DNA from 2 places in the Nitrospirillum guanabarense genome. Region 2 is predicted to be linked to the other one. Evidence: riboswitches for the same ligand, from Rfam matches in the RefSeq annotation. Region 2 holds a riboswitch; the other holds the start of a gene.
The links. Region 2 has a riboswitch for glycine ahead of UAA55_RS00580 (D-amino acid dehydrogenase). Riboswitches for the same ligand answer to the same signal wherever they lie in the genome.

Region 1 (11,439 bases), on a different contig from region 2:
CCTGTTCGGCGTCTGCGCCGGCCTGGCGCGCTACACCGGCCTGCCTGTCCTGTTCGTCCGTATCCTGACCGTCATCAGCCTCTTCTGCTTCGCCGGTTCGACCCTGCTGGTCTATGCCGCCCTGGCCCTGGTGCTGGACAGCCAATACGCCGACCGCGAGGACATCTACGTCAGCCGCAGCTTCTACCGCGCCCACTGGTAAGGCCGTCGCCCCAGTGGCGTCATCGGATAGCGCCATCGGACGGTTCGCGGGGGACCGTCCCGACCGGCCCCCGCCGCCCCGGGAACCCGGCCACCAGGCCAGGGACGCCCGGCAGCGCGGCGGGGGCCGGTTCCATTTTCGGCGTCCAACTCTCAGCTTCTGGGTTTGATCGCCAACGGCAGGCTGTCGAACAGGCTGGGCGGCTCGTTCTCCGTCTTGGCCTGCTCGATGGCCAGGATGCGGAACTTGGTGTCGATGCCGCCCCGGGCGGAAAAGCCGCCGGTGCCGCCGCCCGCCGCCAGGACGCGGTGGCAGGGGATCAGGATGGGGATGGGGTTGTTGCCCAGCGCCTGGCCCACCGCGCGTGCCGCCTCCCTGGGCGCGCCGATGCGGCCGGCCACGGTGCCATAGGTCAGGGTCTCCCCCCGCGGAATGGCGCGGGTGACGGCGTAGACCCGGAGGGCGAAAGGATCGAGGCCCGTGAGGTCCAGGGGGATGTCGGTGATGTCCACCGCCTTCCCCGCCATCAGGGCCTGGATGCGGGCCCTGGCCTCCATGATGACGGACGGCAGGTCGCCTTCATCCGCCACCGTGGCACCGGGAAAGCGTCGTGCGAGCCGGGCTTCCGCCCGCTCGGCGGCACCCTCCGGCAACTGCGCGCCCACGATCCCATCCGGCCCCCACACCACGGCGCAGGTGCCGATGGCGGTGTCGAACAGGATGTAGGCGCGTGTTGTCATGCCATGGACTCTCGCTCGGCCACGCCCCGTAGGCGGCGACCGCGGCCGCCGGAGCGTTTTGGGAGCGTCAGCGGACTGAAACGCGAGGACTAGCCCAAGGGGCGGACGCCCCTCCGGCGCCCGACCATCTATTCAGCAGCCAGGCCGCGCGGCAGCTTGAAGGTGATGTTCTCCACCGCCGTCGCGACTTCCTCGATCCGGACATCATAGCGCTCGCGGCAGGCCTCGATGACCTCCTGCACCAGGATGTCGGGGGCGGAGGCACCGGCCGTGATGCCCAGGGTCTTCACATTGTCCATCAGGGACCAATCGATCTGGGTGGCGCGCTGCACCAGCATGGAATTGGTGCAGCCGTGCTTGGCCGCCACTTCGACCAGACGCATGGAGTTGGAGCTGTTGGGCGCGCCCAGCACCAGGATGGCGTCCGCCTTCTCGGCGATGGCCTTCACCGCCGTCTGGCGGTTGGTGGTGGCGTAGCAGATGTCTTCCTTGCGCGGGCCGGCGATGGCGGGGAAGCGGGCCTTGAGCGCGGCCACGATCTGCACGGTGTCATCCACCGACAGGGTGGTCTGGGTGACGAAGGCGAGGTTCAGCGGGTCGTCCACCTGGACGGTGCGCACATCCTCTTCCGATTCCACCAGCAGCACGGCGCCGGTCGGCAGCTGGCCCATGGTGCCCACCACTTCCGGGTGGCCGGCGTGGCCGATCAGGATGATCTGGCGGCCATCGGCGAAATGACGCTCCGCCTCACGATGGACCTTGGATACCAACGGGCAGGTGGCGTCGAGGTACAGCATCTGCCGGTTCTCGGCCTCGGCCGGGACCGACTTGGGCACGCCGTGGGCGGAGAACACCACGGGGCGGCCGTCCGGCACCTCGTCCAACTCTTCCACGAAGATGGCGCCCTTGGCCTCCAGGCCCTGCACCACGAAGCGGTTGTGCACGATCTCGTGCCGGACATAGACCGGCGCGCCATACCGCTGCAACGCCACCTCCACGATCTGGATGGCGCGGTCCACACCGGCGCAGAAACCACGCGGGGAGGCCAGGAGGATGTTGAGCGTCGGCTTGGTCATGGTGATTGGGTCTACTCGGTTCCGGTAAGCCCCGGATACGGGGCCGATCATGGCGGCGGATCATAAAACGGCGCGTCCGTCGATCGCCAGCGCCGTTACGTTAAATCTTGTCGCCCCTCAATATAGGGACGGCGCAGGCGATGTCTTGTGCCGGTATGGCTGCTTCTCTATTGTCGCGTGGCCCCGACGCCGGCCGGCGTCCAACTCCAGACGAGCCCCGCTTCAATGAACATCCACACGGACACTAATATAGGTTCGCCCACCAGGAAAGGCACCCGCGGCCGCCTGGCCCTGCTTTTGGGGATGCCTCTCATGCTGTCGCTGGCGGCATGCGCCAACAAGAACGTCGGCTACCGTCCCGGCTGCCCGACCGTGGCCATTGTGCGCGACGCCTCATCGGTGGGCGTTCCCGGCGCCAATGGGCAGCTCAGCTACACCGCGGTGATGCCCAATATCGAGGGCCGCTGCGAGTACAGCGAGAAGGGCGTGACCATGACCGAGAACCTGCGGGTGGGCGCCAGCACCGGTTCGGCCTATACCGGCGGCCCGCTGCCGCTGACCTATTTCGTCGCCGTCACCGACGCCGACCGCAAGATCCTGACCAAGCAGACCTACAACATCACGCTGGACGTCAGCACCGGCAGCGGTGGTTCGGTGGAGCGGCTGACCCAGTTCATCCCGCTGAGCCCGGAAGTCGACGGCCGTTACTACGAGGTGCTGGTGGGCTTCCAGCTGACGCCGGAGCAGCTTGAGGCCAACATCCGCTTCAATTCCAAGCCGCCGGCGCCGCCGGTTCCGGCCGCGAAGTGAGATAGAAGGCACGGTGTCAAGGGTTCGGCCGGCCGGGCAGGGGCGCCAGGGCCGGGGAACCACCAGGAAGGCGGGTCGCGGGGCAGCGGCCCGCCTTTACTTTTTGGGGCCCTTTGGATTAGGGTGCGCTCGCGAAGCTGATGACACCTCGCGGGAGAGACCGGCCCCAGTGGGCTACCCGCTTGGGCCGGCGCCGAAGGAGCAACCGCCCCCGGAAACTCTCAGGCAAAAGGACCGCGAGGAAGAAGCGCATCTGGAAAGCGGCCCGGCCTCATAGCAACGCCTGAACCATCCCGGCACCGGGGTGGCTTTCCGGCGTTCGAGGCCACAAGCCCACCGACGGAGTAAGCGGGCCACGCCTGGTGACAGGTTGCCGCCCGTGAATCTCTCAGGGTCCGGGACAGAGGGGGGCGAGCCCGCACGGAATCCGTCCGTGCGGGAGGAACTCGTCCGCCGGGAGTCCCAGCGCTTATGGCCAGTGAAACCAATTCGCCCCTGCTCGTTACTCCCCTGAACGCCCTGCACCGCGAGCTGGGCGCCAAGATGGTGCCCTTCGCCGGCTATGACATGCCGGTGCAATACCCCCTGGGCGTGCTGAAGGAGCACCTGCACACCCGGGAGCAGGCCGGCCTGTTCGACGTGTCGCACATGGGCCAGGTCATCCTGCGCGGCGACGGTGTCGTCGATGCCCTGGAAAGGCTGGTGCCCGGCGAACTGAAGGCCCTGAAGGAAGGGCGCATCCGCTACAGCTTCTTCACCAACGACCAGGGCGGCATCCTGGACGACCTGATGATCGCCAACCGCGGCGATCACCTGTTCCTGGTGGTGAACGCCGCCTGCAAGGTGCCGGACATCGCGCACCTGACGGCGGGGTTGCCGGGCATCGAGGTGGAATACCTGGGCGACGACCGGGGCCTGCTGGCCCTGCAGGGCCCCACCGCCGCCGCCGTGCTGGCGCGCTTCATCCCCGACGTCGCCACCATGCCCTTCATGTCCATGGTGACCGCCAGCCTGAAGGGCATCCCCGTCACCATCGCCCGCTCCGGCTACACCGGTGAGGACGGGTACGAGATCGGCATCGATGCCGACCGCACCGAGGATGTGGCCCGCCTGCTGCTGGCGGAGCCCGAGGTGGCGGCCATCGGCCTCGGCGCCCGCGACAGCCTGCGCCTAGAGGCCGGCCTGTGTCTCTATGGCCATGACATCGACACCACCACCACGCCCGTGGAGGCCGGCCTGACCTGGGCCATCTCCAAGCGCCGGCGGGAGGAGGGGGCTACCCCGGCGACGCCATCGTCCGCCGCCAGCTGGCCGAGGGCGCCGCGCGCTACCGCGTCGGCATCCAGCCCGAGGGCCGGGCGCCGGCGCGCGAGCATACCGAAGTGCAGGACGCCGCCGGCCAGACGGTGGGCGAGGTCACCTCCGGCGGCTTCGGTCCCAGCGCCAACGCCCCGGTCGCCATGGGCTACGTCACCGCCGCCAGCGCCGCCGTGGGCACGCCGCTATCGCTGATGGTGCGTGGCAAGGCCCTGCCGGCCAAGGTGGCCGCCATGCCCTTCGTGCCGCAGCGCTACTACCGCGGCTGATCCCTATCGCGTGGCCCGGCCGGTGCCGGGCCCGCCTTGCCATTGAACGCCTTTCCCCCGAGGAGCAGAACCATGACCATCCGTTTCACCGAAGACCATGAGTGGATCAGCCTGGACGGCGACGTCGCCACTGTCGGCATCACCACCTTCGCCCAGGGGCAACTGGGCGACGTCGTGTTCGTCGAGGTGCCCGAGGCCGGCCGCGCCCTGACCAAGGGCAAGGACGCCGCCGTGGTGGAATCGGTGAAGGCCGCCAGTGAGGTGTTCGCGCCCGTGGACGGCACGGTGGTCGAGGGCAACCAGGCCGTGGTCGAGGACCCGTCCCTGGTGAACAGCGACCCGCAGGGCGCTGGCTGGTTTTTCAAGATGACGCTGGCCAACCCGTCCCAGCTGGACGGCCTGATGGACCAGGCCGCCTACGACGCCTTCGTGGAAGGTCAGCACTGATGCGGTATCTGCCCCTGACCGAGGCCGACCGGCGGGATATGCTGGCGGCCATCGGCGCCCCGTCGGTGGACGCGCTGTTCGGCGACGTGCCGGCGGCGGCCCACCTGACCCAGCCCATCGCGGGTCTGGCCCCGCACCAGGGCGAGCTGCAGGTGGAACGCGCCCTGTCGCGCCTGGCCGCCCGCAACGTGCCCGCCGGAAGCTGCCCCAGCTTCCTGGGCGCCGGCGCCTACCGCCACCATGTCCCGGCCTCGGTGGACCAGTTGCTGACGCGTGGTGAGTTCCTCACCAGCTACACGCCGTACCAGCCCGAGGTGACGCAGGGCACCCTGCAATACCTGTTCGAGTTCCAGACCCAGGTGGCGCTGATCACCGGCATGGATGTGGCCAACGCCTCCATGTACGACGGCGCCACGGCCTGCGCCGAGGCGGTGCTGATGGCCAACCGCGTCACGCGCCGCAACCGCGCCGTGCTGTCGGGCGGCCTGCATCCGCACTACCGCGACGTCACCGCCACCACCACCGGCGTACTGGGCGTGGAGCTGGTGACCCTGCCGGCTGATCCGAAGGGGATCGAGGACCTGGCGGCGGCCATCGACGACAAGACGTCCTGCGTCGTCGTGCAGAACCCCACCCTGTTCGGCCATATCGCCGACCTGACCCCGCTGGCCGAGGCCTGCCACGCCAAGGGCGCCCTGCTGGTCGTGGTGGTGACCGAGGTGGTGAGCCTGGGCCTGATGCCGTCGCCCGGCTCCATGGGGGCCGACATCGTGGTGGCCGAGGGCCAGAGCATCGGCAACGGCCTGAACTTCGGCGGCCCCTATCTGGGCCTGTTCGCCACCCGCGACAAGTTCGTGCGCCAGATGCCGGGCCGCCTCTGCGGCGAGACGGTGGACGCGGACGGCAAGCGCGGCTTCGTGCTGACCCTCTCCACGCGCGAGCAGCACATCCGGCGAGAGAAGGCCACCTCCAACATCTGCACCAACTCCGGCCTGTGCGCGCTGGCCTTCACCATGCACCTGTCGCTGCTGGGTGAGCTGGGCTTCACCGGTTTGGCCACTCTCAACCACGCCAAGGCGGTACAGCTGGCGGACAAGCTGGCCGCGGCCGGCGTGACCGTGCTGAACCAGGGCTTCTTCAACGAATTCACCGTCCAGGTGAAGGGCGACGCGGCGGCCCTGGTCGACACGCTGGCCGCGGAACCGATCCTGGCCGGTGTGCCCGTTTCCCGCCTGCACCCCGGCCAGGCGGACCTCGCCGACCTGCTGCTGGTGGCGGTGACCGAGACGACCACCGAAGACGACATGGATGCCCTGGTTAAGGCCCTGGGAGGAACGCTGTGATGAACACCCAAGGACGCAAGACCACCCCCGACGCGGAGTCGACGGCGGGCACCGATGTCGGCACCTTCACCGGGCATAAGGGCCTGGTGCATGAAGAGCCGTTGATCTTCGAACTGGACAACCCCGGCGTCACCGGCGTGGATCTTGAGGCGGCCCCGGCCGTCGCCAGCCGCCTGGGCGGCCTGAAGGCCCGCACCGGCATCGGCCTGCCCGGCCTGTCGGAGCCGACGGTGGTGCGCCACTACACGCGCCTCAGCCAGAAGAACTTCGGCATCGACAGCGCGATGTACCCGCTGGGCTCCTGCACCATGAAGCACAACCCGCGCCTGAACGAGAAGCTGGCCCGCCTGCCGGGCTTCGGCGACATCCACCCGATGCAGCCGCAGTCCACCGTCCAGGGGGCGCTGGAGCTGATCGACCAGCTGGCCCACTGGCTGAAGACCCTGACCGGCATGCCGGCGGTGGCCATGTCGCCGGCCGCCGGCGCCCATGGCGAGCTGTGCGGCCTGATGGCCATCCGTGCCGCCTTGCAGGCCCGGGGCGAGGGCAACCGCACCCGCGTGCTGGTGCCGGAGTCCGCGCACGGCACCAACCCGGCCACGGCGGCCTTCTGCGGTTTCACCGTGGATGCCATCCCGGCCGAGGCCAACGGCCGCGTCAGCGTCGAGGCGGTGAAGGCCAAGCTGGGCCCCGACGTCGCCTGCATCATGCTGACCAACCCCAACACCTGCGGCCTGTTCGAGCCCCAGGTGAAGGCGATCGCGGACGCGGTGCATGCCGCCGGCGGCTATTTCTACTGCGACGGCGCCAACTACAACGCCATCGTCGGCCGGGTCCGTCCGGCGGACCTGGGCGTGGACGCCATGCACATCAACCTGCACAAGACCTTCTCCACCCCGCACGGCGGTGGCGGCCCGGGCTCCGGCCCGGTGGTCCTGTCGGACGCGCTGGCCCCCTACGCCCCGCTGCCCTACGTGGTGCACGGGGCTGACGGCTTCCGCCTGGTGGAGCATGCGGGCGAGGTGGAGGGGGATGCCCAGCCCTTCGGCCGCCTGAAGGCCTTCCACGGCCAGATGGGCATGTTCGTCCGCGCCTTGGCCTATATCATGAGCCACGGCGCCGACGGCCTGCGCCAGGCCTCCAGCGACGCCGTGCTGAACGCCAACTACGTGAAGGCGCGGCTGCAGGACCTGATGAGCGTGCCGTTCGACGGCTACTGCATGCATGAGGCCCTGTTCGACGACCGCTTCCTGAAGGACACGGGCGTCACCACCCTCGACTTCGCCAAGGCGATGATCGACGAAGGCTTCCATCCCATGACCATGTATTTTCCCCTGGTCGTGCACGGCGCCTTCCTGATCGAGCCGACCGAGACCGAGTCCAAGGCCACGCTGGACCAGTTCATCGGCGCCATGCGTCACCTGGCGGGCAAGGCCAAGGCGAGCGACGCCGCCCACTTCCTGGCCGCTCCCCGGTACACCCCGCGTCGTCGCCTGGACGAAACGGCCGCGGCGCGCAAGCCAGTCCTGCGCTGGACGCCGCCCGCGGCGTGAGTGCGGTTCCGGGCCGCCACCGTGGCCCGGGTGTATCATTGGGAAAGGGGCGGAATCCTTGGGTTCCGCCCTTTTTCTTTGCTGCCTCCACCGGATTACCCAATCGGGTTGCAGCGCACACAAATCGGCATTGCCCCAGGGGGGCCTAGCTTCCATCTCAATTTCGGCCAAATCTCCCGTCATCACTCACCACGCGGCCGATCCGACGCCGCGACCTTCCGCCGGGACCCACCCCCATGTTGACCGTTGCCAGTTTGCCCAGGGTCGAGATCGCCCGCCTGCGCCGTCCGGCGCTGCAGGCCTCCGGCTGGCTGGTCATGGGCCTGGGCGTGCTGTCGCTGCCCATCCCCGGCCCGGTCTCCACGCCGCTGCTGGCGGTGGGCGGCCTGATGGTGCTGCGCAGCTCGGTCTCCGCCCGTCGGCACTATGTGCGGGCCCGCGACCACGCCCCGCGGCTGGTGCGTCCCCTGTTTGGCCGCTTTGACGCCTGGCGTCATCGCCATCGCGCCCAGGTTCGCGTGCCCGCCCAGGTGCTGGCCGCCGCCAACGACGTGGCCGCCAATGACAGCGTGCCCAGCCTGGCCTTCCAGGCGCCGGCCGGCAACGCCTGAGCGTCCTTCCCGTCCTGACAATCCCGGCAAGGGCCGTGGCGTGGATATCACGCTGCGGCCCTTTGTCTTTTCAACGCCTTGACCATTCCTTGATTGACCGGGACGATAGGCATCACGCATGGGTCGGATATGAGGCGGCCCGGAGACGGGTGGGAGGAACGTTGGTGCGATCGGGTAACGCCATCCTGTCGGAATACGGAACCACCATATTCGAGGCCATGTCCCGGCTGGCGGGGGCGCACAACGCCATCAACCTGGGCCAGGGCTTTCCCGACGACCGGGGGGCGGAGGATGTGCTGCAGGTGGCCGCCCGCGCCCTGCTGGAGGGCAACAACCAGTACCCGCCCATGATGGGCCTGCCGGCCCTGCGCCAGGCCGTGGCCGCCCACGCCGCGCGCTTCTACGGCCTGGACGTGGACTGGGAAAGGGAGGTGATGGTGACCTCCGGCGCCACGGAGGCGCTGGGCGCCTGCCTGTTCGGCCTCATCGAGCCGGGCGACGAGGTGGTGCTGTTCCAGCCGCTCTACGACAGCTATGTTCCCATCATCCGCCGGGCGGGCGGCATCCCCCGCTTCGTGCGCCTGCGACCGCCGGGCTGGACCGTGGATCCGGATGAGCTGGCCGCCGCCTTCAGCCCGCGGACCAAGCTGGTGGTGTTGAACAACCCCCTGAACCCGGCGGCCAAGGTCTGGTCGGCGGACGAACTGCGGGTGCTGGCGGACCAGATCATCGCCCATGACTGCCTGGCGGTGTGCGATGAGGTTTATGAGCACCTGGTGTTCGACGGCCGCCGTCATGTGCCGCTGATGGCCCTGCCCGGCATGCGGGAGCGGACCCTGCGCATCGGCTCCGCCGGCAAGACTTTTTCGCTGACGGGGTGGAAGGTGGGCTATGTCACGGCGCCCCCGCACCTGCTGCAGCCGGTGGCCAAGGCGCACCAGTACCTGACCTTCACCACCCCGCCCAATCTGCAGGCGGCGGTGGCCTATGGCTTGGCCAAGGACGACGCCTATTTCGGCCTGCTGGCGGCGGCGCTGGAGGCCAAGCGCGACCGGCTGGCGGCCGGCCTGGAATCGGCCGGGCTTCCGGTGCTGCCGTCGGAGGGCACGTACTTCGTGGTGGCCGACATCACCGGCGCCCGCGGCCTGCGCCCAGGCGAGGACGATGCGGATTTTTGCCGGCGGCTGACGACCGACGCCGGCGTGGCCGCCATCCCGGTCAGCGCGTTCTACGAGGAGGGAGCGCCCACCCACCTCATCCGCTTCTGCTTCAGCAAGCAGGACGCCATCCTGGACAGCGCCGTCATGCGCCTGAAGGAGTTCTTTGGGCGCTGAGGTAGCGCTACCAGCCGCGGCGCAAAAAAAATCAGCCGACGACGTGCAGGCCCCGGCGCTTACGGTCGAAGGCGCAGCCGACCAGCAGGCGGGAAACCTTCCCGTCCGGCCCACCCAGGGGCATCACCACCAGTTCGGCGGCGGGAATGGTCATGGAGGGGACGGCCGGCAGGCTGCGGGTCTGGGGCAGGCCATTATCGGCGCACCGGCGCAGCATCTGGGCGAAGGGCACGGTGTTGGGGGAGGGGGGAGATCCTCCAGCTGCAGCCCGGTGGACTCGCGGCGCAGCCACAAAACATAATCGGTGCCGACCCAGTGCAGGGTGAAGGCCATCTGATTGGGGGCCACGTCCACCAGCATGATGCCGCCGGGTGACACTGGCAGATCCACCACCTCGACTTCGGCACTTTGGGGAAAGGCGCGGTCGCCGCGCAGAATATCCCAATAGTCATGCAGAAGACGCAGGGTGGAATTCTGAATTTGTAAAGGGAATCGGGAGACTGTGGTCGCCCCCCAGGCCGCAGGTCCAGTCATTCTCGTCTCCCATCCGTACGTTCTACAGGAGCGTCGCAAGTCGATGGGGCTTTAACACTTGAGCCCGGACGGGACGCAAAACGGCAATGACCCGTCCTCATCCCGGCATGGAATGCGCGACGGTTGGAATGGATCAGGCAGATAAAACCAGAGAGCCCCGAGCCTGCGCGCCGCAGTCATCCCGGGAGTAACCCCAATGGGGTACTTTGCAACCACCAAGTAAAAAAACTGCCGGTAAGTCGAAGACTTACCGGCGAGTTGAACAGGGAGGCTTCACGTCTGGGAGACGTTGGGCCCGAAGGCCCACTCCAGGACGGGCATCCTGGAGGAAACATCGGATGCTGCGTCGCAACATCCGATGGCCAATATTTAATCTTTTGATGCCCCGTTTAAAGGGGTGATTAGCCGTCTCAGCTATGCGGTAGGCGCATGCGTCGCAGGGAAAGTTTCCGCGACCTTCTTCACCAGGAAGTCGCGGAAGACCGCGATGCGCTTGGAATGGCGCAATTCCTCGGCATAAACGAAGTAGGCGTCGATGCGGGGACCCGTCACGTCCGGCAGGATGCGGACCAAGTCGGGGTTGCTTTCGGAGATGATGTAGTCGGGGATGGCCGCGATGCCCAGGCCGCTCTCCACCGCCTTGTACAGGGCATACAGGCTGTTGACGCGGAAGATGGTGTCGCGCTCGCCGCCGGGCGGGTCGCCGAGGGCCAGCAGCCAATTGATGTTGGGGACCGGCGCCTTGGCGTCGGACGGATAGGCGATGAGGTCGTGCTTCTGCAGATCCTCCACCGTTTCCGGGGTCCCGCGCTTCTCCAGATAGGTGCGGTGACCGTAAAGGTGTGTGCGCACGGTCATCAGGTGGCGCTGGATCAGGTCGGGCTGGCGCGGCGGCACCATGCGGATGGCGATGTCCGCCTCACGCATGGACAGATCCAGCTCGTTGTCGTCCAGCAGCAGGGTCAGCTGCACGTCCGGATAGATCGACAGGAATTCCCGGATGCGCGGGGTCAGCCACGTGGAGCCGAAGGCGACGGTGGTCGTCACCTTGAGCGGGCCCTTCGGGTGCTCCTTGCTTTCCGAGAGCATCGCCTCCGTCATGGACAGCTTGGCGAACACCTCGCGGGCGGTGCGGTACAGCAGCTCGCCCTGTTCGGTGAGGATCAGGCCGCGGGCGTGGCGATGAAACAGCGGCACATGGAG
Region 2 (11,439 bases):
CGCTGAAACGGTGGTGACGGCAATCCGGCGGAAATCGATTGAAGTCTTCATGCCGCCGGAGCAGGCGAAGGTTATCCGTTTGCTGGGAACAGATGCCCCGCGGATGCGTAAACTTTATGCCCAGATGGAAGAAATTGGGCGCAGTGCTCAGCATGAGCGTCGCCAGTCCCACAATCCTAACTCTCACTAATCTGTACAATAGAAGGAATAAAACATGGTACCTGTCGAAGATTTCATCGAAAGCGTCGTTGGAAAACTGAAAACGGCGATAGCAGCAAAGCCTGCGCCTGCCAAGAGTCTCAAGATAAAGATCAAGGATGTCGGTATCGTGCTGGCGAATGCCGCGACCGTCGAGGCCCAAGAGGGGGCGGCGGATACCGTCATCACCGTGTCCCGTTCAGACTTCGAAAATCTGGCGTCGGGAAAGCTAAATCCTCAAATGGCCTATCTGCAGGGCAAGATCAAGATCGAGGGCGATCCCGCCGCCGCCCTGCAGTGGCTGCCGTTTATTCAGGGGAAGGTCTCTTAATATTTGGTTCCGGCCCCATTCCCGGCCGACTGCTGGAATGGGGCCAAATCCTCGCGCCCCGGCGATTAGGCCAAGCCAACCATCTCCGCCAGTGACTTTGGGCCCCCGAGGTCGATCAATTCCAGCAGGGTTCCATCCGGATCACGCAAAAAGACCATGCGGATGTCCGGCGGCATGGCCGTGGGCGGACCCATGTTCGCCAGGCCTGCGGCCAATAATTCGCCATAGGCGATATCGACATCGGGCACGCTGAAGGTAAGGGCGACGTAGGTGGACGGCGGAGTTTGGCCGACCGACGCCCCATCCGGCTCCGTTGCCGTCGGTTTGGCCTTTTTAATGAGTTCCACCGCGATATTGGCGATCAATCCAATGACGACGCGGTCTTTCCCGGGCCCTTCCTGATTGTCATAGAGCGCTCTGAATCCAAACACCTTGCTGTAGAAATCGATGGATCGCGGCAAATCGCTTACGTGAATCCCGACGTGGGACAAGGCTAAAGGGCGCACCAGCGCGTTGTCGGCGCTTTGCTCAGGATCGGTCATTTCACTCGTGGTTTCGTCCATACCCGGAGTCCTCGTTCTCAAAGATTGTTGGAAATCACCCCTTGGCACCTGCGGTGGGGATAGCGCGGGGGACTATCCAACAATGCACTTTGCATAGCAATAACTATCCTATAACATCGAAGGCGAGCTGGTGTCTGTGGCGGGACGATGGGCGAGGAATTGCCTGGAAAATCTCCGCTTCTAGACATAACGGACGGGAGGCCATGACGTGGCGAGAGATCAGAATATAGTTATTAATAACTTATCGTTCGGTGAAGCGCCGCGCTGGCGTGCCGACGGGCTTTACTTCTCCGACGTTCATGCCGACAGGGTCATGGTGTTGCGAGGTGACGGGCGCCTCGAAACCGCCATGAGCGCCTCGGGGCCGGTTTCGGGGCTGGGCTGGTTGCCGGATGGGCGGATGCTCGTGGTTTCAATGCTGGACAAGCGTGTGCTGCGCCTGGAGCCGGACGGTGCGACGACGGTCCATGCCGATCTCTCCGAACTGGCGACCGGCCCCGCCAACGACATGATCGTAGGGCCGACAGGGGTGGCCTATGTCGGAAACTTCGGCTTTTCCCTCTTTCCCCCGGAACCGCCCAAGTTGGCGGTGCTGGCGGCGGTGGCACCCGACGGTCACGTCACCGTCGCGGCGGAAGACTTGTTCTTCCCCAACGGCATGGTCATCACTCCCGATGGCCGGACTTTAATTGTGGGGGAGAGTGGGGGGCAATGCCTGACCGCTTTCGACATCGCCGACAATGGTGGCTTGAGCAACCGCACGGAATGGGCGGCTCTTGGTGATGGCGCGCTTCCTGATGGAATTTGTCTGGACGCCGAAGGGGCGATCTGGGTGGCCTCGCCACCTACCAATGAGGTGCTGCGTATAAGACAGGGCGGCGAGGTGCTGGAGCGCATCGCCACCGATCAGCAAGCGATTGCCTGTGTCTTGGGCGGTGTCGACCGCAAGACGCTGTATGTCTTTACCGCCGAGAGTACCGAACCCGCATTTTGCCGGGAGCACCATACCGCGCGCCTGCTGGCGATAAACGTCGATGTCCCCGGCGCGGGTTGGCCGTAAGCCCCAAGGATCATTATTGCCGCTGACGTAGCATAAAAAGGGGTTGAAATGGACACGTTCGATGTCGTCGTCGTTGGGTCGGGGGCCTTTGGTGCCAGTACCGCGTTCCATCTCGCCAAGGCGGGGCGCCGCGTGGCGTTGGTGGACCAAGCGGCCTTGGGGTCACAGACGTCGCCGCGGGCTGCAGGCTTGACGGGTCAGTTGCGCCGTACCGACATCATGATGGAGCTCGCCCGCCGTTCCGTCGACAAGATGGTGCACTTCACAACGGAAACGGGGCTGCCCATCGAGTATGTCCAGGCCGGCAGTTTGATCATCGCGCGGACCCCTGAACATGCGGCCGGACTGAACTTGGCTGTCGAGAATGGTCGGCGCTTTGGTCTGGACGTGGCGATGATAAGCCCGGAGGCGGCCAGGGACCGTATGCCCATTCTGGAGATGGACGGCATTCATGCCGTTTCATTCACACCCACGGACCTCCATCTGGAGCCGGAGCAGATCGCCTTGGGCTACGCCAACGCGGCTGCGTCGCTGGGGTGCTCCCTCATGCCCGATACAAGGGTGACGGGCATCGTGGTGGAAGGCGGCCGCGTCAATCGGGTGCTCACTGAACGTGGTGAGCTGCACGCCCTTGCCGTGGTGGACGCGGCCGGCGGCTGGCTGCGCCTGGTGGGAAATATGGCCGGTGTATCGCTTCCGGTGGTGCCCACTCGCCATCAGCTTCTAATCACCGAACCCATGCGGGCCGCACGCCCGGACATGCCCACCGCGCGGGTCATTGACGCCAATGCCTATGTGCGTCCCTGCAGGGGCGGCTTGATGTTCGGGGGATACGAGCAAGATCCGGTAACTGTGGATTTGGCCGAACGAGGACCGAAATTCCGGATTGATGACCTAGCGTTGGATATAGCTGTTCTGCGACGGCTTATAAAATCAGTCGAAGGTCAGTTTCCGTTACTGAAGGACGCGCCAGTACGCGAGCATCGCGGTGGCCTACCGACGATGACCCCGGACGGCTTCCATCTTGTGGGCCCGGCCCCCGGAATTTCGGGTCTGTATATCATCGGCGGTTGCAATGTCGGCGGTTTGTCAGTCTCTCCCGCGTTGGGAGAAGTACTGGCGGACTGGATTGCTGAAGGTGAATCGCCGGACCTGGATATGTCGGTAATGTCTCCAGCCCGCTTTACCCAAGGAATACCGACGCTCGAATTGCTGGAGCGGTGCCGGTTGCAGTACGCCAACTATTACACCGGGCAACCCAGGGACGCCGACTCTCGATCATTTTGAATGGTTGGGGTTCGGCCTGATTACAGCAAGGCTAACTCGCGCTCGGCTCGCAGGGTGCGTTTACGCCGTGGCGGAACGGCCCCGTCTGCCCTTTGTCCTTTCCGCAGCTTGTCCACCATTTAGAAATAGTGAAGGCCTGCTAAGGGCACACAAGCCCGATCCCCATATTTTATTTCGCGATCGGAAGCAACGTCAAGAATGTGCTCGATCGCATGCAAGTAAAATAACAATGTAACCACGATAGGCCACGACAGGGGGCCTGGGAGAGAGATGATGCGGTACAATGATGTGCTGATGCGCACGGTCGCGCTGGGGGTGTTGCTTGCCGCGAACTCGGCGGAAGCTCAGAATGCAGCCTCGGGCGAGGCTCGATCCGGCTCGGAAGAAGTTCTGCAGGATATTGTGGTGACAGCCCAGCATCGCAGCGAGAACATTCAGGATATTCCTATTGCCGTTAACGCGCTTGATGGCCAGACTTTAAAAAATCGTGGCGTGAATTCCAGCGAGGATATTGCGGAATTCATCCCTAATCTGCAGATCAGCTTACCTTATGGCGTCGGCAGTCAGCCCATCATAACAATCCGAGGTGTCGGATTGAATGACGTGAGTACCAATAACGCGGGACCGAATGGCGTTTATATTGATGATGTCTATATGAGCTCTCCCGCTTCTCAAAGCTTCCAGACCTTTGACTTGGAGCGGGTGGAGGTGCTGAAAGGCCCCCAGGGAACCTTGTATGGCCGGAACACCACCGGTGGCGCCATCAGCTATATCTCGGCCCGGCCGACGGATGAGCCAAGCGCCAGTGTTCATGCCAGCTACGGATCGTACAATACCTACCAAGTCGATGGATTTGTGAATGGCCCATTGGACGATCGTGTAAACGCCCGGATCGCCTTTAATCACAACGGTTCGGATGGATTCATGAAGAATCTCCAAACCGGCCAGCGCCAGGGGGGCACTGATGATTATGCGGTGCGAACTTTGTTTGAAATCAAACCGTCTGATGACCTGACGCTGCTGCTGAACCTTCATTGGGGGCGACAGCAGACACTGGCAACCCCTTATCATGAGGTGGGGACGCTTGATCCTTCGACGGGAGGCTTTTGCTCCACGGCCCAAGTGCAGGCGAGCAGTTGTGTCGACGCCTACGGCTACCATGGTCCATCCAACCTCTATAAGGGTAACTACAACCGCACCGAGGAAACGACGGTCGCTGCCAACGGCGCATCATTGCGGGCCGATTACTCCCTGGAAGATGTAACCCTGACCTCGATCACGGCCTATGAAAGCAGCCGTCGGACCGATCCGGAGGACTCCGACAGTGAGCCGCTGCGCCTGCTGGAGATCGACTGGGGTGTCACATCCAAGAGCTACTCGCAGGAATTTCGTGCTGCTGGCGGGGATGCCGCGCTGCATTGGGTCGGTGGCCTGTATTACATGAATGAGATACTTTGGCAGAACCAGACCAGCCGTGCTTTCCAGGATCTTGATCTGGTTTTTGGCCCCGGCGCTGGCGAGGGGGTGGCGCTGGTGGGCGGTGATACAAGCCGGCAGCGGACATCGGCCTACGCCGCGTTCGGGCAAACGGACTTCGATGTCGCCGACGGGCTCCGTCTTACGTTGGGCGGACGCTTTACCCACGAGGAAAAGACCTTCGCCACGGTCGGGGCGCTCAGTCTGGAGACGAATGGAGCGTTTCCCGCCGCCACGCCGATTTATGCGGCGAACGAGAAGCTGGAGAATAACGCGGCCTCGTGGCGCGCGGCTCTCGATTATGAGGTGGAGCCTGACATCCACGTCTATACCAGCGTTGCGACCGGCTTCAAAAGCGGCGGCTACAATGGCGGGTTCCTGGCATCAAATCCGGTGGACGCGGCAATCCAGTTGCGGCCTATCCAACCGGAGAAGGTCACGGCGTATGAGGTGGGTTTCAAGACCGATTTGCTGGACCGTCGCCTGCGGTTCAATGGTGCGGCCTTCTATTATGACTACACCAACATGCAGGTCTATAACTTGACCCCGGCCAGCAGTCCCGGCGACCTGCCGGTTTCCGTCCTGGTGAACGCCCCCACGGCAACCATCAAGGGGGTGGAACTTGAACTGAGCGCGAAGCCTTTGGCCGGCCTGACCACCAGCGTGAATCTTGGGTATCTGGACGCCCGTATGGGGAACTTTAACCTCGGCGGCGTCACCACCAGTTTGGAGAACCTGACCGGTAATCGCCTGCCTTCGTCACCCCGGGTCACCGCGATTGCGATGGCTGACTACGCCATTCCCTTGGCAAACCAAGCGACGGTGACCATCGGGACTTCAGCCTCGTATCGCACGCGGCAGTTCTTCGATATTCGTAACAATCCATTGCTGGTGCAAGGGGCCTATTGGCTTTTGGACGCTCAAGTCCGTTACTCCAGCCCCGGCGATCGCTGGAGTTTGGGCGTCTTCACCAAGAACCTGACGGGGACCAAATACATAACCTATGGTGCTGACCTGTCCAATCCCTTCGGCTTCATCCAGCAGGTCGCGGGCGCCCCCCGGACGGTTGGCATTCAAGCCACCCTCCATTTCTAGCTTCATGGGCGGGGTTACCAACATGGCGGATTTACCTTTGCGGGACTCTGCGGCAATCGACGTTTCGGAGATGGAGGGGCGGGAGGATATGGCCCTTGTACGTCCCAAGCCGTTACAAGCGTTTGCCGCGCTCTATGGTGGCGCCATCGCGTTGCTGATCACCGGCTTGCAGCCTTTGGTATTGGGGCAACTTGAGCAAGAGGGGCGCCTGACGGCCTCCGAGATCGGGCTGACGGCCATGGCGGAACTGCTGATGGTCGGTATTGGGGCGGCCGTCGCGGGCTGGATATTCAAGCCTCGATATTTGCGCATGATCGGCGGTGCGGCGGGCATCGTCCACGCGCTCGCCAGCGTGGCCGCCATGGCCGCGTCTGGTCTTGAGATCGTCATCAGCCGGGCGATCGCTGGGCTTGCCGCGGGCATCCTGTTGTGGATAGCCATGGGCATGATAACGCGAACCAGCCAGCCGGAACGATGGTCCGGCTCGTTCCTGACAGGTGAAACGCTTTTCCAGCTTATCGTCGTGACCACCTTGTCCACCTTGGTCGTCCCGCGCTTCGGTGCGAACGGCGCCCTGGCTGGCATGGCTGTACTCTCGGCCATGGCCGCGCTGTCCAGTTCACTGAACCTTGATAACTACCCTCCGCTTGTGCCGCAGCATGCGATCCCCGGTAGTCGTCTGCCGATGGAACCGTTGATTGCCTTGTTGGGTGTGTTTGTTTTTCTGGCCGCGATGAGCGCCACCTGGGTCTATCTGGATCAGCTGGGGGCCCAGTTGAATTTGCCGGCAACGGTCGTGGGAACGGCGATGTCCGTATTTCTCGCTTTCCAGGTGGCGGGTGGGGCCGGTGCGACATGGCTGGGGTCGCGTCCGCCACTACTGCCAGTCCTCGGGGGAGCGAGCCTGCTTGGCATTCTCGGATTTCTCATCCTCGCATACGCGCCATCACCAGGGGCCTTCCTGGCGGGGGCGGCCATCTTCGGCTTCGTCTGGTTGTTCGCGTTGCCCTACCAACTGCTTCTTCTGGTGAAGGTCGATGATAGCCGCCGGGCGGCGTTGCAACTCCCTGCCGCCCAGCTTTTGGGCAGCGCCGGCGGGCCGTTGCTGGCCTCATTCCTGGTCGGCGACGTGGATGCGCGGCCCGCCGCGTTTCTCGGGATGGCAGGCCTGGGTGTGACATTTTTTCTTTTCGCCTGGTCCCAGCGGCGTGCCGCCTGAGGATAGCGCTTGGGATCGGCGCCGATAATGTCTACTATCTCGCGCCGTCCATAGCTTTACGATGATCGACGTGAGCAATACTGAATCCGCTGGCCCTGTTTCCCGCCGCATCAAGTCCGCGGAAAGGCGCGAAGCCCTGGAAGCGAAGCCCCGTCCGCCCCGCCCCACCGCCGGGCGGGCGTTGGAAACATATGAGAAGCTGGTGGCGGCGGCGGGAGAGCTGCTGGCTGAAGTCGGCTTCGAGCGCCTGACGTCCAACGCCGTCTGCGCGCGGGTACAGGTGACGCCGCCGGCCTTCTACCGATATTTCAACGATAAATACGAGGTGTTGGAGGAACTGGCGGAGCGTCTGCTGAAGAAGCAGAATGACGCCTTTGCCGTCTGGCTTTTCCGTGGTGGGGCTTGGGGGGAGCCCGCGCATCGCGTGGCTGCCCTTGAAGCCTGGTTCAGGACCGCTGCCGATATTGTCGCCAAAGAGCCCGGAGGAATCTGGACCATCCGCGCCCTGCGCGCATTGCCAAATCTGGCGCATATCCGTTTGAAATCTCAAAGGCAATTCACGGATCAAATGTGCGAGCTCGCGCGCCGGTTATGGCCACAGGTTCCTCCCGACCTTCTCTGGTATCGCCTGCGCATTGGCGCCGAATTCGGCTATGTCATCGACGAATTGGCATTGGAGGAGGATCGCCTGCCTTCGGACGTTCTTTTCCGGGAAGCTGCGTATCTGATCAGCGGTCTGATGGATGGGTTGGTCCGCACCGAAGAGACAAAAATATAGTATTTACTATTTTTCTGTCCAGAGTAACATTCCCGGAGACGCCAGTCCTGTGCTGGCGCTTAACGGGGAATGCTCATGGATGGTTTTCATGCGGCGGCCAATACGGCCGGCAATCAATACCAACGATACAAGGCGATATTGGCGCGGGAACGGCTGCCCGTGGCCTTCGTCGACCTTGAGGTGATGCAGCGCAATGTTGACGCGCTGGCCAAGCGGGCGGCGGGCTTACCCATCCGGTTGGTGACAAAGTCGGTGAGATGCCTTTCCATCCTGCGCCGATATTATGGCAAGGGCCCGTTTCTCTCCGGCCTCATGTGCTATTCACCCGCTGAAGCGGCCTGGTTGGCGGAGGAGGGTTTCGACGATCTCCTGGTCGCCTATCCGTCCGCGGAAGCCGCCGACCTAGCGGGGGTCATCCGGCAATTGCGGCTCGGTCGGAACATCGTCTTGATGGTCGACAGTCCGGTGCAGGTGGACCACTTGGACCGTATGGCCCGGGAAAGCGCCGCTGTCTTCCGGGTTGCCATCGATTTGGACATGTCATCGGACTTGCCGGGGCTTCATTTCGGCGTCCGTCGTTCTCCCTTGAGGACGCCGTCGGATGTCCTGGCCCTGGCCCGCCGCATTGATGGATGTACCGGGGTGCGCCTCATGGGGTTGATGGGCTACGAAGGTCAAATCGCCGGACTTATGGACGACGTTCCGGGACAGGGCTTGCGAAATCTGATCCTGCGCAGGCTGAAAGCCCGGTCGGGCCCCCAGGTGAACGCCCGCCGGGACGACAGCGTGCACATGTTGAAGAAGGCCGGGATCCACCTGCGATTTGTCAATGGCGGGGGCTCGGGCAGCTTTGAAAGCACGCGGACCGATCCCAGCGTGACGGAATTGGCGGCCGGATCGGCGCTCTACGCACCCGCCCTCTTTGATCACTATCGTGATTTCAAGCTTGAGCCTGCCGCAGGCTTTGCCGTCCGCATCGCCCGTCAGCCCAAAAGGGATGTCTTCACCTGTAGCGGGGGCGGTTACCCGGCCTCCGGCCCCAGTGGCTTGAACCGGGCCCCGATCCCTTGGTTGCCGGAGGGAAGCCGGCTGATCCCCGACGAGGGGGCCGGTGAGGTTCAGACACCTGTGGTTTATGATGGACCTGAAGAACTCCGGATCGGCGACCCGGTATTATTCAGGCACGCCAAAGCGGGCGAACTGTGCGAGCGCTTCAATGAACTGCTGCTGATCGAGAACGGGCAGGTGGTGGAGCGGGCCAAAACGTATCGTGGACAGGGCCACTGCTTCCTGTAGAGTAATTTTCATTGTGCCTCGCGCGGGAGAGCATGGCCAAGGGCCATCGCCGAAGGAGCAACCGCCCCGGAATCTCTCAGGCACCCGGACCGCGCCAGGCCCAACATCCGAAGAGTGGCCATCCTTTTGGAACCGGCCCGCCGCAGGAGAAAGCGGACCCCCATCCCGGGGAAAGCCCGTGAAGCTCTCAGGCCCAAACACGGATGGGGCGTATTCCGCCGGATGCCCGGCGGATGGAGCCGTACCATGTCCCAGACAGCTGAAACATCATCATCGCGCACCGCCGTGATCGGGGCCGGCATCACCGGCATCACCACGGCGTATCAGTTGCAGGAAATCGGGGAGAACGTCGTCGTATTCGACCGGCATCCTTATGCCGCCATGGAAACCTCCTACGCGAACGGGGGGCAATTGTCCGCCTCGAACGCCGAGGTCTGGAACCAGGCGGGCACGGTCGTGAAAGGCCTTAAGTGGATGCTGCGCCGGGATGCGCCTTTGCTGGTCAATCCCGGACCGTCCTGGCACAAATATAGCTGGTTCGCGGAGTTCCTGGCGGCCCTGCCGTCCTACCGTGACAACACCATCGCCACCACCCGCTTGGCCATCGCGGCGCGCCGGCACCTGCTTGATATGGCTGATCGGGAAGGCATCGATTTCGCCTTGGAGCAGCGTGGTATTCTGCACATTTACCGGGATGTGCCGGCGTTGACGCACGCAACCCGTGTCAACGCCCTCTTACGCGAGGGTGGCCTCGACCGGCGGCCCGTCGACGCCGACGAAATCCAGGCGTTGGAACCCGCTCTACAGCAGCGTTTCCTAGGCGGATTCTACACGCCTAGCGACTTTACCGGGGACATCCACCTTTATACCACCGGCTTGGCCCAGGCTGTTGCCCGGCGCGGTGGACAGTTGTGTTTTGAAACCGTCATTACCGGCCTGAAGCCGCGGCGCGATGGTGTCGAACTCCGGTGGCGAGGGGCGGTCGGCGAAGAGGAGGGGCGCTTCGACCGGGTTGTCGTGTGCGGAGGCGTGGGATCGCGATGGCTGGCATCGCAGTTGGGAGACCGTGTCAACGTCTATCCGGTGAAGGGTTATTCCATCACCGTCAACCTGCCGGATGCCGAGAGCCAACAGGCGGCCCCTTGGGTCAGCTTGCTGGACGATGCCACGAAAATTGTGACAAGCCGGTTGGGCGTCGGACGGTTCCGTATCGCCGGCACCGCGGAATACAATGGGGAGAACCGCGATATCCGGGCCGATCGCATCGCTCCGCTGATACGCTGGTGCCGTACTTTGTTCCCTGGGGTCAGCGTGGAAAGCGTGGTTCCATGGGCCGGGCTGCGGCCCATGATGCCGGACATGATGCCGCGCGTTCAACCCGGCGGACGCGCGGGCGTCTACTACAACACAGGCCACGGGCATCTCGGTTGGACCTTGTCGGCCATGACGGCGTGGATGACGGCTCAGCTTGTGGCGGCGCATCGTGAGGGGAGGTGAGGGCTCCAGTGTGAAACAGCATCCAACTGGAACTCCAGACAGTGCCACACGAAACCATTGGACTATTAATCGGCGTGCGGCTTGGACGCCGATCGGCGCGGTATCCGTTTGATTCTATTGAAGTCGGCGGAGTCAATTGATCGCGCCGATTTACACCTGGCGGCTTGGCTGTGGTTCAAGTCATCCATCGCCTCCTGGAGGGAGCGCGTACTGTGGTTGAGCTGTTCGGCCCTGAATTCCGTCCGGTCCACCTCCAACTCGCCCTGCTTCCGCGCCAGTTCCCACTGTGCGTAAAGGCTGCTGCAGTGGGCGACGACACGTTGGCGTTCGGTTTCGGGCAGCGCCTCGATCTGGCCGACCATGGCTGCGTATTGCGCCATGTCCATGGCCTGGAGGTCGCCGACCGTCAGGTCCTCGACCGGTTTGCCCAGCAGCGCCGCAAGCATGGTCCGCCTGACCTCGCCCCAAAGGTGGTGTGCCCCGACCAGGAGTTTAGCCGCGGTGGCCCGGGCTTGGCGAGGGTCGGTGGTGCGGAGCGATCGGACATAATGGGTTCGGCCGGTGAGGGCGGCGACGTCGGCGGGTTGACGGACGCGCAGGTAGAGTCGCTGACGACGTTGGACGATGTATGGGATGCTG

Region 1: it holds a riboswitch for glycine, as region 2 does, so the genes downstream of both, gcvT (glycine cleavage system aminomethyltransferase GcvT) here and UAA55_RS00580 (D-amino acid dehydrogenase) in region 2, are expected to answer to the same signal.

The regions. Positions count from the first base shown of each region.
Region 1 is NZ_JAYEER010000004.1:1,889,222-1,900,660, reverse strand. Features, by position in the region: gene UAA55_RS26820 (PspC domain-containing protein) at 1-202, shown strand, start outside; gene UAA55_RS26815 (methylated-DNA--[protein]-cysteine S-methyltransferase) at 355-942, opposite strand; gene ispH (4-hydroxy-3-methylbut-2-enyl diphosphate reductase) at 1,071-2,018, opposite strand; gene UAA55_RS26805 (hypothetical protein) at 2,331-2,828, shown strand; glycine riboswitch at 2,970-3,075, shown strand; partial or broken gene gcvT (glycine cleavage system aminomethyltransferase GcvT) at 3,300-4,414, shown strand; gene gcvH (glycine cleavage system protein GcvH) at 4,487-4,861, shown strand; gene gcvPA (aminomethyl-transferring glycine dehydrogenase subunit GcvPA) at 4,861-6,204, shown strand; gene gcvPB (aminomethyl-transferring glycine dehydrogenase subunit GcvPB) at 6,204-7,757, shown strand; gene UAA55_RS26780 (hypothetical protein) at 7,994-8,368, shown strand; gene UAA55_RS26775 (aminotransferase) at 8,533-9,702, shown strand; gene UAA55_RS26770 (hypothetical protein) at 9,734-9,919, opposite strand; gene UAA55_RS26765 (LysR family transcriptional regulator) at 10,651-11,439, opposite strand, start outside.
Region 2 is NZ_JAYEER010000001.1:142,739-154,177, reverse strand. Features, by position in the region: gene UAA55_RS00625 (SDR family NAD(P)-dependent oxidoreductase) at 1-190, shown strand, start outside; gene UAA55_RS00620 (SCP2 sterol-binding domain-containing protein) at 215-529, shown strand; gene UAA55_RS00615 (VOC family protein) at 595-1,092, opposite strand; gene UAA55_RS00610 (SMP-30/gluconolactonase/LRE family protein) at 1,301-2,152, shown strand; gene UAA55_RS00605 (NAD(P)/FAD-dependent oxidoreductase) at 2,201-3,439, shown strand; gene UAA55_RS00600 (TonB-dependent receptor) at 3,710-6,010, shown strand; gene UAA55_RS00595 (MFS transporter) at 6,033-7,229, shown strand; gene UAA55_RS00590 (TetR/AcrR family transcriptional regulator) at 7,291-8,007, shown strand; gene UAA55_RS00585 (amino acid deaminase/aldolase) at 8,083-9,303, shown strand; glycine riboswitch at 9,317-9,405, shown strand; glycine riboswitch at 9,408-9,509, shown strand; gene UAA55_RS00580 (D-amino acid dehydrogenase) at 9,550-10,800, shown strand; gene UAA55_RS00575 (hypothetical protein) at 10,866-11,246, opposite strand; partial or broken gene UAA55_RS31125 (DUF6538 domain-containing protein) at 11,262-11,439, opposite strand, start outside.